2 regions of the Streptomyces sp. NPDC111507 genome follow, and region 1 is predicted to be linked to the other one. Evidence: riboswitches for the same ligand, from Rfam matches in the RefSeq annotation. Region 1 holds a riboswitch; the other holds the start of a gene.
The links. A riboswitch is a leader RNA that binds a small molecule or an ion and turns the genes downstream of it on or off. The one in region 1 is predicted to bind ZMP and ZTP.
Positions count from the first base shown of each region.

Region 2: it holds a riboswitch for ZMP and ZTP, as region 1 does, so the genes downstream of both, ACZ7M2_RS22205 (bifunctional 5,10-methylenetetrahydrofolate dehydrogenase/5,10-methenyltetrahydrofolate cyclohydrolase) here and ACZ7M2_RS10690 (glycine hydroxymethyltransferase) in region 1, are expected to answer to the same signal.

Region 1 is NZ_JBVKBU010000002.1:701,514-706,116, forward strand. Features, by position in the region: gene trpS (tryptophan--tRNA ligase) at 1-233, opposite strand, end outside; gene ACZ7M2_RS10685 (hypothetical protein) at 353-1,042, shown strand; gene ACZ7M2_RS10690 (glycine hydroxymethyltransferase) at 1,056-2,552, opposite strand; ZMP/ZTP riboswitch at 2,534-2,621, opposite strand; gene rocD (ornithine--oxo-acid transaminase) at 2,774-3,982, shown strand; gene ACZ7M2_RS10700 (glutathionylspermidine synthase family protein) at 3,995-4,603, opposite strand, start outside.
Region 2 is NZ_JBVKBU010000005.1:220,067-224,669, reverse strand. Features, by position in the region: gene ACZ7M2_RS22215 (RNA polymerase sigma factor) at 1-532, shown strand, start outside; gene ACZ7M2_RS22210 (CU044_5270 family protein) at 525-1,511, shown strand; gene ACZ7M2_RS22205 (bifunctional 5,10-methylenetetrahydrofolate dehydrogenase/5,10-methenyltetrahydrofolate cyclohydrolase) at 1,587-2,438, opposite strand; ZMP/ZTP riboswitch at 2,462-2,548, opposite strand; gene ACZ7M2_RS22200 (hypothetical protein) at 2,566-3,519, opposite strand; gene ACZ7M2_RS22195 (MarR family winged helix-turn-helix transcriptional regulator) at 3,579-4,193, shown strand; gene ACZ7M2_RS22190 (nuclear transport factor 2 family protein) at 4,218-4,583, opposite strand.

The DNA.
Region 1 (4,603 bases):
TCCGCGTCGAGACCGGCGGCGAGCAGCTGCGCGGTGGCGAGCCGGGTGTTCGCGCGCAGATCCGCCGGGTCCTGCGGAACGGTGATCGCGTGCAGGTCGACGACCATGTAGAAGGCGTCGTGGGACTCCTGCAGGGCCACCCACTGGCGGACGGCGCCGAGGTAGTTGCCGAGGTGGAACGAGCCTGCTGTGGGCTGGATTCCGGAGAGCACGCGGGGACGTTCAGAGGCCATGTTCACCATTCTCTCAGGTGCACCCGGGAGCTCGGGAACAGGTGGGAACAGAGCTCTCCCCGGAGAGAGGACCCGGGCGGATACTCGAGGCACGTGCTGGGGGCGGACGGGGGACACGCATGACGGGCCGAGGCAGACGGGTGAGAGCGGGGATCGCGGTGTTCTCGGGTGTGGTGCTCGCCGTGCTGGCGGCGCACCCGGCGGGGGCTCTCGCACCGGCCGCGGGGCGCAGAGGGCCGGACATGGCCGTGGTCATCGAGGGCGGCACGGGGCGCACGACCGCGCTGCACTCCGGAGAGCAGGACTTCACGCGGCTGTGGGACCTGCTGACTCCCACCTACATGGGGACGGAGCGGGTGCCGGACGCGTGGACGGCGGGCGACTTCCCGCCGGTACGGGCCACCGTGATGTGGGGGCTGAGCGGGGTCGGGGGCTGGCCGCAGACCGACAGCGCGCCGGGGGGCGATGTCGCCATGGGGCGCCAGGACCAGCTGTTCCTGGCCGCGGACGGCACGCCCTGGGTACGCACGGACCCCTCGCCCGACGTGGTGGACGACGACATCCGCTGGCACCGCGCGTCGCGCTCGGTGTTCGAGCGGATGGTGGGGCGCGGGAGGTTCATCGAGGACGCCGCGGGCGCGCCGGCCTCGAAACGGGGTGTCGAGGAGCGTGCGCGGTGGGTGCTGCCCGGGCTGGGAGCGGGTCTGCTCCTCGGGGTCGGCGGCACCCTCCTGGTACGCCGCGCGGCGGCCCGGCGCGAGGGCGCCGGACCGCCGCGGGAACCACGGCAGGAGCTGATCGACCTCTGAACCAGGAGGTGGGTCAGCCGAGGTCGATCTCCGGGTAGAGCGGGAACGGGGCCAGCAGGTCGGTGGCGCGGTGGGAGATCTCGTCGGAGATCTTCGGGTCCAGGACGTGCTGAGCCTTGGACGGGGCGCCCTTGGCCGTGGTGCCGGGCTCGGCCGCGGTGAGGACGCGGTCGATGAGACCGGCGATCTCGTCCATCTCGGTGGTGCCCAGACCACGGGTGGTCAGCGCGGGCGTGCCGATACGGATGCCGGAGGTGTACCAGGCGCCGTTCGGGTCGGCGGGGATGGCGTTGCGGTTGGTGACGATGCCCGAGTCGAGCAGCGCGGACTCGGCCTGGCGGCCGGTGAGGCCGTAGGAGGAGGCGACGTCGATCAGGTTGAGGTGGTTGTCCGTGCCGCCGGTGACCAGGGTGGCGCCGCGCCGCATCAGGCCCTCGGCGAGGGCGCGGGCGTTGTCGACGACGGCCTGGGCGTAGTCGCGGAACTCGGGGCGGCGGGCCTCGGCGAGCGCGACGGCCTTGGCGGCCATGACGTGCGGGAGGGGGCCACCGAGGACCATCGGGCAGCCGCGGTCGACCTGCTCGGCGAGGCTCTCGTCGCACAGGACCATGCCGCCGCGCGGGCCGCGCAGCGACTTGTGCGTGGTGGTGGTGACGATCTGGGCGTGCGGGACGGGGTCGAAGTCGCCGGTGAGGACCTTGCCCGCGACCAGACCGGCGAAGTGCGCCATGTCGACCATCAGGGTCGCGCCGACCTCGTCGGCGATCTCCCGCATGATCCGGAAGTTCACCAGGCGGGGGTAGGCGGAGTAGCCGGCGACGATGATCAGCGGCTTGAACTCACGGGCCGACGTCCGCAGCGCCTCGTAGTCGATGAGACCGGTGGCCGGGTCGGTGCCGTAGGAACGCTGGTCGAACATCTTTCCTGAGATGTTCGGGCGGAAGCCGTGGGTGAGGTGGCCGCCCGCGTCCAGGGACATGCCGAGCATGCGCTGGTTGCCGAAGGCCTGGCGCAGCTCGGCCCAGTCGGCCTCGGAGAGGTCGTTGACGTTGCGGACCCCGGCCTCCGCGAGGGCCGGGGCCTCGACGCGGGCGGCGAGGACGGCCCAGAAGGCGACCAGGTTGGCGTCGATGCCGGAGTGCGGCTGGGCGTAGGCGTGCTCGGCGCCGAAGAGCTCGCGGGCGTGCTCGGCGGCGAGGGCCTCGACGGTGTCGACGTTGCGGCAGCCGGCGTAGAAGCGGCGGCCGACGGTGCCCTCGGCGTACTTGTCGCTGAACCAGTTGCCCATGGCCAGCAGGGTGGCCGGGGAGGCGTAGTTCTCCGACGCGATCAGCTTGAGCATGTCGCGCTGGTCGGCGATCTCCTGGCCGATGGCGTCGGCGACGCGGGGCTCAACGGCCCGGATCACGTCGAGGGCGCTGCGGAAGGCGGTGGACTCGGTGGAAAGGGGCTCGGGCATTGACGGCCTCCGGACGTGGCGTTCAGCGTTCACGGGTCGGCCCAGGCGCACGGCACACAGTTCACGGGACCGCTCCCCGATGGTCGATCCCATCCCAGCGCGCCAGTCACGGCCCCGTCGGCCAGCCTACCGGGCGCGCCGGATCACCGGCCACGCGGCGGTAGCCGCAGAGTGTCCCGCCGCGTCCACCGTGCGAGCGACGATAGGAAGGGAGCCACGAGCCCGACCCCCCGTGCGGCAGCGGTCCCCGCGCTGCAGGAAACGGAGATCCCGTGACCACCACCGAACGACTCATCGCCTCGGCCGACGCGCATGGCGCGCACAACTACCACCCGCTGCCGGTCGTCGTGGCGACGGCGGACGGGGCCTGGATGACGGACGTCGAGGGGCGCCGTTTCCTCGACCTGCTGGCCGGCTACTCGGCGCTGAACTTCGGCCACGGCAACCGGCGGCTGCTCGACGCGGCGAAGGCGCAGCTGGAGCGGGTGACGCTGACCTCGCGGGCCTTCCACCACGACCGGTTCGCCGACTTCTGCGCGCAGCTCGCGCAGTTGTGCGGCATGGAGATGGTGCTGCCGATGAACACGGGTGCGGAGGCGGTGGAGACCGCCGTGAAGACGGCCAGGAAGTGGGGGTACCGCGTCAAGGGCGTCCCCGACGGCCGGGCGAGGATCGTGGTGGCGAGCGACAACTTCCACGGCCGTACGACGACGCTCATCAGCTTCTCCACGGACGCGGAGGCGCGGGCGGACTTCGGGCCGTTCACGCCGGGCTTCGACATCGTGCCGTACGGGGACCTGGCCGCGCTGCGGGCGGCGGTCACCGAGGAGACGGTCGCGGTGCTGCTGGAGCCGATCCAGGGCGAGGCGGGCGTGCTGGTGCCGCCGCCCGGCTACCTCGCCGGGGTGCGGGACCTGACGCGTGAGCGGAACGTCCTCTTCGTCGCGGACGAGATCCAGTCCGGGCTGGGTCGCACGGGCCGCACCTTCGCGTGCGAGCACGAGGGCGTGGTGCCGGACATGTACGTCCTGGGCAAGGCGCTCGGGGGCGGGGTCGTACCGGTGTCGGCGGTGGTGTCGAGCAGGGAGGTGCTCGGGGTGTTCCGGCCCGGTGAGCACGGGTCGACGTTCGGCGGGAACCCGCTGGCCTGCGCGGTGGCGCTCGAGGTGATCGCGATGCTGCGGTCGGGCGAGTACCAGCGGCGCGCCGCGGAACTGGGTGACCATCTGCACCGGGAGCTGGGGCTGCTGACGGGCTCGGGGCATGTCACGGCGGTGCGCGGGCGGGGGCTGTGGGCGGGCGTCGACATCGCCCCCGCGTACGGCACGGGACGCGAGATCTCCGAGCGGCTGATGGACCGGGGTGTCCTGGTCAAGGACACCCACGGGGTCACGGTCCGGATCGCCCCGCCGCTGGTCATCAGCAAGGAGGACCTGGACTGGGGGTTGGCTCAGCTGCGTGCGGTGCTGGGTGTCGATTGAACGCCTGGAGGATCACGTGGGGTGGGAGACCTGTCCCGGGAAGATCACGTGGGGCAGGAAGCGGGCGTACTCGTCCGTGACCAGCCCGGACGACTCGCGGATGCCGAGCCCCGCCGACTCGCCGTCCACGACCCAGGCACCGAGGACGACATGGTTGCCGTCGAAGGAGGGAAGGGGGGCCAGCTCCTGGTAGCAGCAGGGCTCGTCCTCGCGTACGACGGGGGCGGCGCCCGGCGCGTGCACCGTCACCCCGGCGCCCTCGCGGCCGAGGAGCGGCTTGGCGACGTACCCCTGGGTGGTGGCCAGCTCCCGGGGTCCGTCGAGGTAGGCGGGGAGGAGGTTGGGGTGGCCCGGGTACAGCTCCCAGAGCACGGCGAGGAGGGCCTTGTTGCTGAGGAGCATCTTCCAGGCGGGCTCGATCCACAGGGTCGTGCCCGTACCGCCGCCGTTGTCGAGGGTGTCCAGGACGTGGTCGGCGAAGCGGTCGGTGGTGAGCCACTCCCAGGGGTAGAGCTTGAAGCAGCTGCGGATGAAACGGAGCTGGTTGTCGACGAAGCGGCCGGAGAGGGGGTCCCAGCCGATCTCCTCCACCGAGATCCAGTCGGTGTCGAGGCCCGCCTG
Region 2 (4,603 bases), on a different contig from region 1:
TCGCGAGCACTACTGGGCGGTCAGCCGCTACGTGGCGAGGCGACTGGACGGCCGGAGCAGTGATGTCGAGGAGGTGGTGGCGGAGGTCTTCACCGTCGCCTGGCGGCGCCGGTCCGACCTCCCGCCGTCCCCGCTTCCCTGGCTGTACGGGGTGGCACGCCACTGCCTGGCCAACGCCGTACGCGGCTACGGGCGCCGCCGCAGGCTCCTCGACCGGATCGGCAACGACGAGAGCGCGCACGGCAGACAGGTCGTCGACAGCCCCGACTCCGCGTCGCCGGGCGACTGGGTGCACGAGGCGCTGGCCCGGCTCTCCCCGGCCGACCAGGAGGTACTGCGCCTCACCGCCTGGGAGGAACTCGGCATCGACGAGGTCGCCGTCGCCCTCGGCTGCGGCAGCCGCGCCGCGGCCATGCGCCTGCACCGAGCCCGCCGCCGGCTCAGAGCCGAGATCGACCGTACGCACATCACCGTGGCCGGCGGCACCGCTTCGCCCCGCCGCGACGCCCCGAAGGAGCACGGCCATGGCTGACGAACTCGACATCCTGCGCCGCGCCAACCCGGTGCCGGTCACCGACCCCCGCTTTCACGACCGCCCCCTCGACCAGCACGCGCAGCGCCGCCTCAACCACCTGCTGCACGGGGAACGGCAGCGCACGAGCCCCCGTCCGCTGCGCCGCTGGGTCTGGAGCGTCGGCACCGCGGCCGCCGTCGGTGTCGTCGTCCTGACGCTCACGCTGTCGGGATCGACCACCACCCCGGCCGTGGCCGCACCCCGCCCGCTGCTCGTCGAGGCGGGCTCCACCCCGGTACCCCTGGACCGGCTCGCCGACCGAGTGGCCGCGTCCGCGGGCTCGCAGCGGCTCGTCCAGGGCACCCACGTACAGACCTGGAGCATGAGTCTGACCTCCGGGCCGGGGGCCCGGCCGCCGATCACCCTCCCCGAGGAACGCGTGGTCCGCTGGAAGGCCGACGCCAGTCACACGGAACTCGTCGTGGCGACCGACCCCCGTCATCCGGGCAGACCGGTCGTCACCGACGCCGACCCCGTCCCCCGCACGGTCGAGGACGGGCACGTCCTCAGCCGGCGGACCTACCCGCCGAGCTGGAGCGACGCCCCGCCGGTGGCCCGGCCGCCGCACGACGCCGAGCGGCTGCGCGCCTACCTCGAGGAGACCGACCGCATCGAGGCCATGGGTACGTCCCAACTTCTCGACGCCGTCGCCGAGTTGCTGAACAACTGGACGCTGGGCGCCCGTGAGGACGCCGCGCTCGTCCGCGTCCTCGCCGACGCGAAGGGCCTGCGCCCGGCCGGAGCGGTCACCGACCGGCTGGGCAGGCAGGGACAGGCGTACGTGTACGAGGACACCGCGCACTCCGTGCGCCGGATGCTGGTCCTCGACCCGAGGAGCGGCACCGTACTCGGGATCGAGGACACCGTCACCAAGGACGATCCCGAGTACGGCGTCAAGGCCGGGGACGTGATGTCGTACAGCGCGTGGATGCGTTGAGCGGACCGAAGTCCTGTGAGCGAACCCAGAACGCTGTAGCGGAATCCCCAACGCGGTAGGCGAGGCCGAAGCGCTCTACCGGAGGCCGAGTTGGCGCTCGGCCCCGGTCACGGTCTGCTCCAGCAGGACCGCGATCGTCATCGGGCCGACACCGCCCGGCACCGGCGTGATCAGCCGGGCCCGCTCGCGGGCGGTGTCGAAGTCGACGTCGCCGACGTTCCCGGCGTTGTAACCCGCGTCGATCACGACGGCTCCCGGCTTGATGTCCTCACCGCGGATCAGCCGGGGCCGGCCCACGGCGGCCACCACAATGTCCGCCTCGCGGACGACCGACGAGAGACCGGTCGTCCGCGAGTGGCAGTACGTCACCGTCGCGTCGCGTCCGAGCAGCAGCATCCCGACCGGCTTGCCGAGGATCGCGCTGCGGCCCACCACGACGGCGCGCCGGCCCGCCGGGTCGACGTCGTACGCGTCGAGGAGCCGCATGATGCCGCCGGGGGTGCAGGACACGAACCCCGGCAGCCCGAAGCTCATCGCCGCGTACGAGCTGAGCGTCACCCCGTCGACGTCCTTCTCCGGCGAGATGGCCTCGAACGCCGCCCGCTCGTCGATGTGCGGTCCGACGGGGTGCTGGAGCAGGATGCCGTGCACGGTCGGGTCGCCCGACAGCGCCTTCAGCGTGTCGACCAGCTCGGCGGTGGTGGTGTCGGCGGGCAGGGCGACGTGCCGGGACTCGATGCCGGCCTTGCGGCTGCGGTTCTGCTTCATCCGGACGTAGGTGACCGAGGCGGGATCCTCGCCGACCAGCACCGTCGCGAGACACGGCGACATCCCCGTGCGTCCGGAGAGTGCGGCCGAGCGCTGCGCGGTCTCCTCGACGACGCGGCGCGCGAGACCCGCGCCGTCCATGAGCTGGGCCTGGGACATGAGCTACTCCTGAGCGTCGTTGACACAATCGCCCAGGCGCGCGGCAAAGACCCGTTCGTCAGGCCGCTCCCCGGTGGTATTCCACCTCAGCGCCAGTCACGGCCCGCGACCAGGGTAGCTCGTACGATCAGCTGCCCGACTCGGCGGGAGCGGGCGGCGCCGTCGGGTCGACGCCGGCCAGGAACCCCCTGGCCTGTGCCTCGGTGGTCACGGCGCCGATGGCCCCGGCCCAGCGGGCGATCTCGCGGACCAGCGCGACGGCCCCGGCCTCATCGCCCGCGTCGCGCGCCATCACCGCCAGGAGCAGTTGCTGCGAGAGAGTGCCCGGGACGGTCCCGGCCCGGGCGCCGAGCTCGGTCGCCCTGCTCCAGCGCTCCCGTGCCCGTGCGTGGTCACCGTGATCGTGGTCGTGATCGCCGAGGTGCCGCAGCGCTTCACGGACGAGTAGATCGTCACCGCAGTCGTGTGAGCCGCCGGCTTCACCTGCCGCATCCGTTGCACCTGCCTCACCCGCTTCACCGGCGCGCAGCGCGGCTTCGTAGTGGCCGGGCGCGACGTCGCGCTCGGCGCAGAGATGGTCGGCGACGAGGCCCAGATACATCTCGGCCCAGCCCCGGCGCACCTCGTCCGGGGCCCGGCCGCGGAGCCGCTCGGCGTGTGTGCGGAGGGCGGTCGGCGCGTCCGGGTCCTTGCCTTCGGGTCCGACACGGAAGGCACCGTCGACGCGCACCTGCCCGAGGTAGCCGTGGCGCAGCCGGAGGAAGTCCAGATCCCAGCGGATGCCGGAGTGCGCCTCATCTGCGGGTTTCCCGCCGAGGCTCGCGATGAGGACCTCGACGCATTCCTCGGCGGCGGCGAGTCGTGGCCCCGCCAGGGCGGTCCCGCCGAACCAGTCGCTCTCCAGGGCGACTTCGGCGGCGGCCACGGCGAGGCGGGCACGGGACCTCGGATCGTTCGCCTCGGCCGAGTCGAGCAGGCGCGTAGCGCGTTCCCAACGAGCGCCGATCCTCAACTCCCTTGCTACGGCGATGAGTTCACCGAGCGGTACGGCCGTACGAAGGGTACTTGCGGTGTTCGTCATGGCAGGGAAAGTAGTAATCAGAAAAACTATCCACAAGAAAACTATCTACGGAGTGGCGCATGGAAGACGTGAAGGCGGGAGATGTGAAGGCGGAAGAGTCGAAGTCCGCGCGGGGGCAGGCGTCCGCGGCGGACTCGGTCGACCGGCACGTCGCGGTCTGGGCGAAGGAACTCGACTGGATGGACCCGGTCAAGGAGGAGATCTTCGTCCGGCTCGCGATCCTGGCCCGGCACGCGGCTCAGGCCCGCCGGGACGTGCTCGACTCCGACGGCCTGCAGCACTGGCAGTTCAAGGTGCTGCTGATGCTGCGCAGACTCGGCCCGCCCTACGCGGCGAGCCCCTCGCAGCTCGCCGACATGCTCGGGCTGACCCGCGGCGCACTGTCGGCGCGGCTGGGGCCGATGGAGGACGACGGGCTGATCGCCCGTACCCACCACACGGCCGACCGGCGTCGCGTGGAGGTGCGGCTCACCGACGCCGGATACGCCGCCTTCGAACAGCACGCGGTGTCGGAGGACCGGGGTGAGAACGCGCTGCTCGCAGTACTGACCCCAGCAGAGAAGCGGACGCTCGCAGACCTGCTGCGGAAACTGGTCGTGGCAGCAGAGGCCGCTGCGAGCGCGAGCGGCCCATCGCGGCCTTCGCCGAAAAGGTCCAGGTCAGGCGAGAGTTGATCTGGACCTTCGGCCAGTTCCTTCCTACTCGTCCCATGCCTGGAGCAGCGTGTGTTCGACGATCTTGCCGTCCCGCAGCGAGATCATCGAGCTGGCGAGTACCCGCACGCCGTCCGGGTACTGGCAGGACTCGGTGAACGCGACGTGGTCGCCCTGGACGACACACTCTTCCAACTTGTGGGTCATGTCGCGGCTGTAGACGTCGTTGAGCATCTCGGCGATCTCGCCGCGACCGTGTTTGATCATCGGGTGGCTTGGCTGGGTGTTGCGGTCGACGATGGTCATTTCCGCGTCGTCCGCGTAGAGCGACAGGAGATCCGCCGCACTGTGTCCTTCTATGCCCCGGCGTAGCGCTTCGGTGTCGAAGGCGGGGCCTGCCATGGTGCCCATGTCGACCTCCTCGGAAGGCC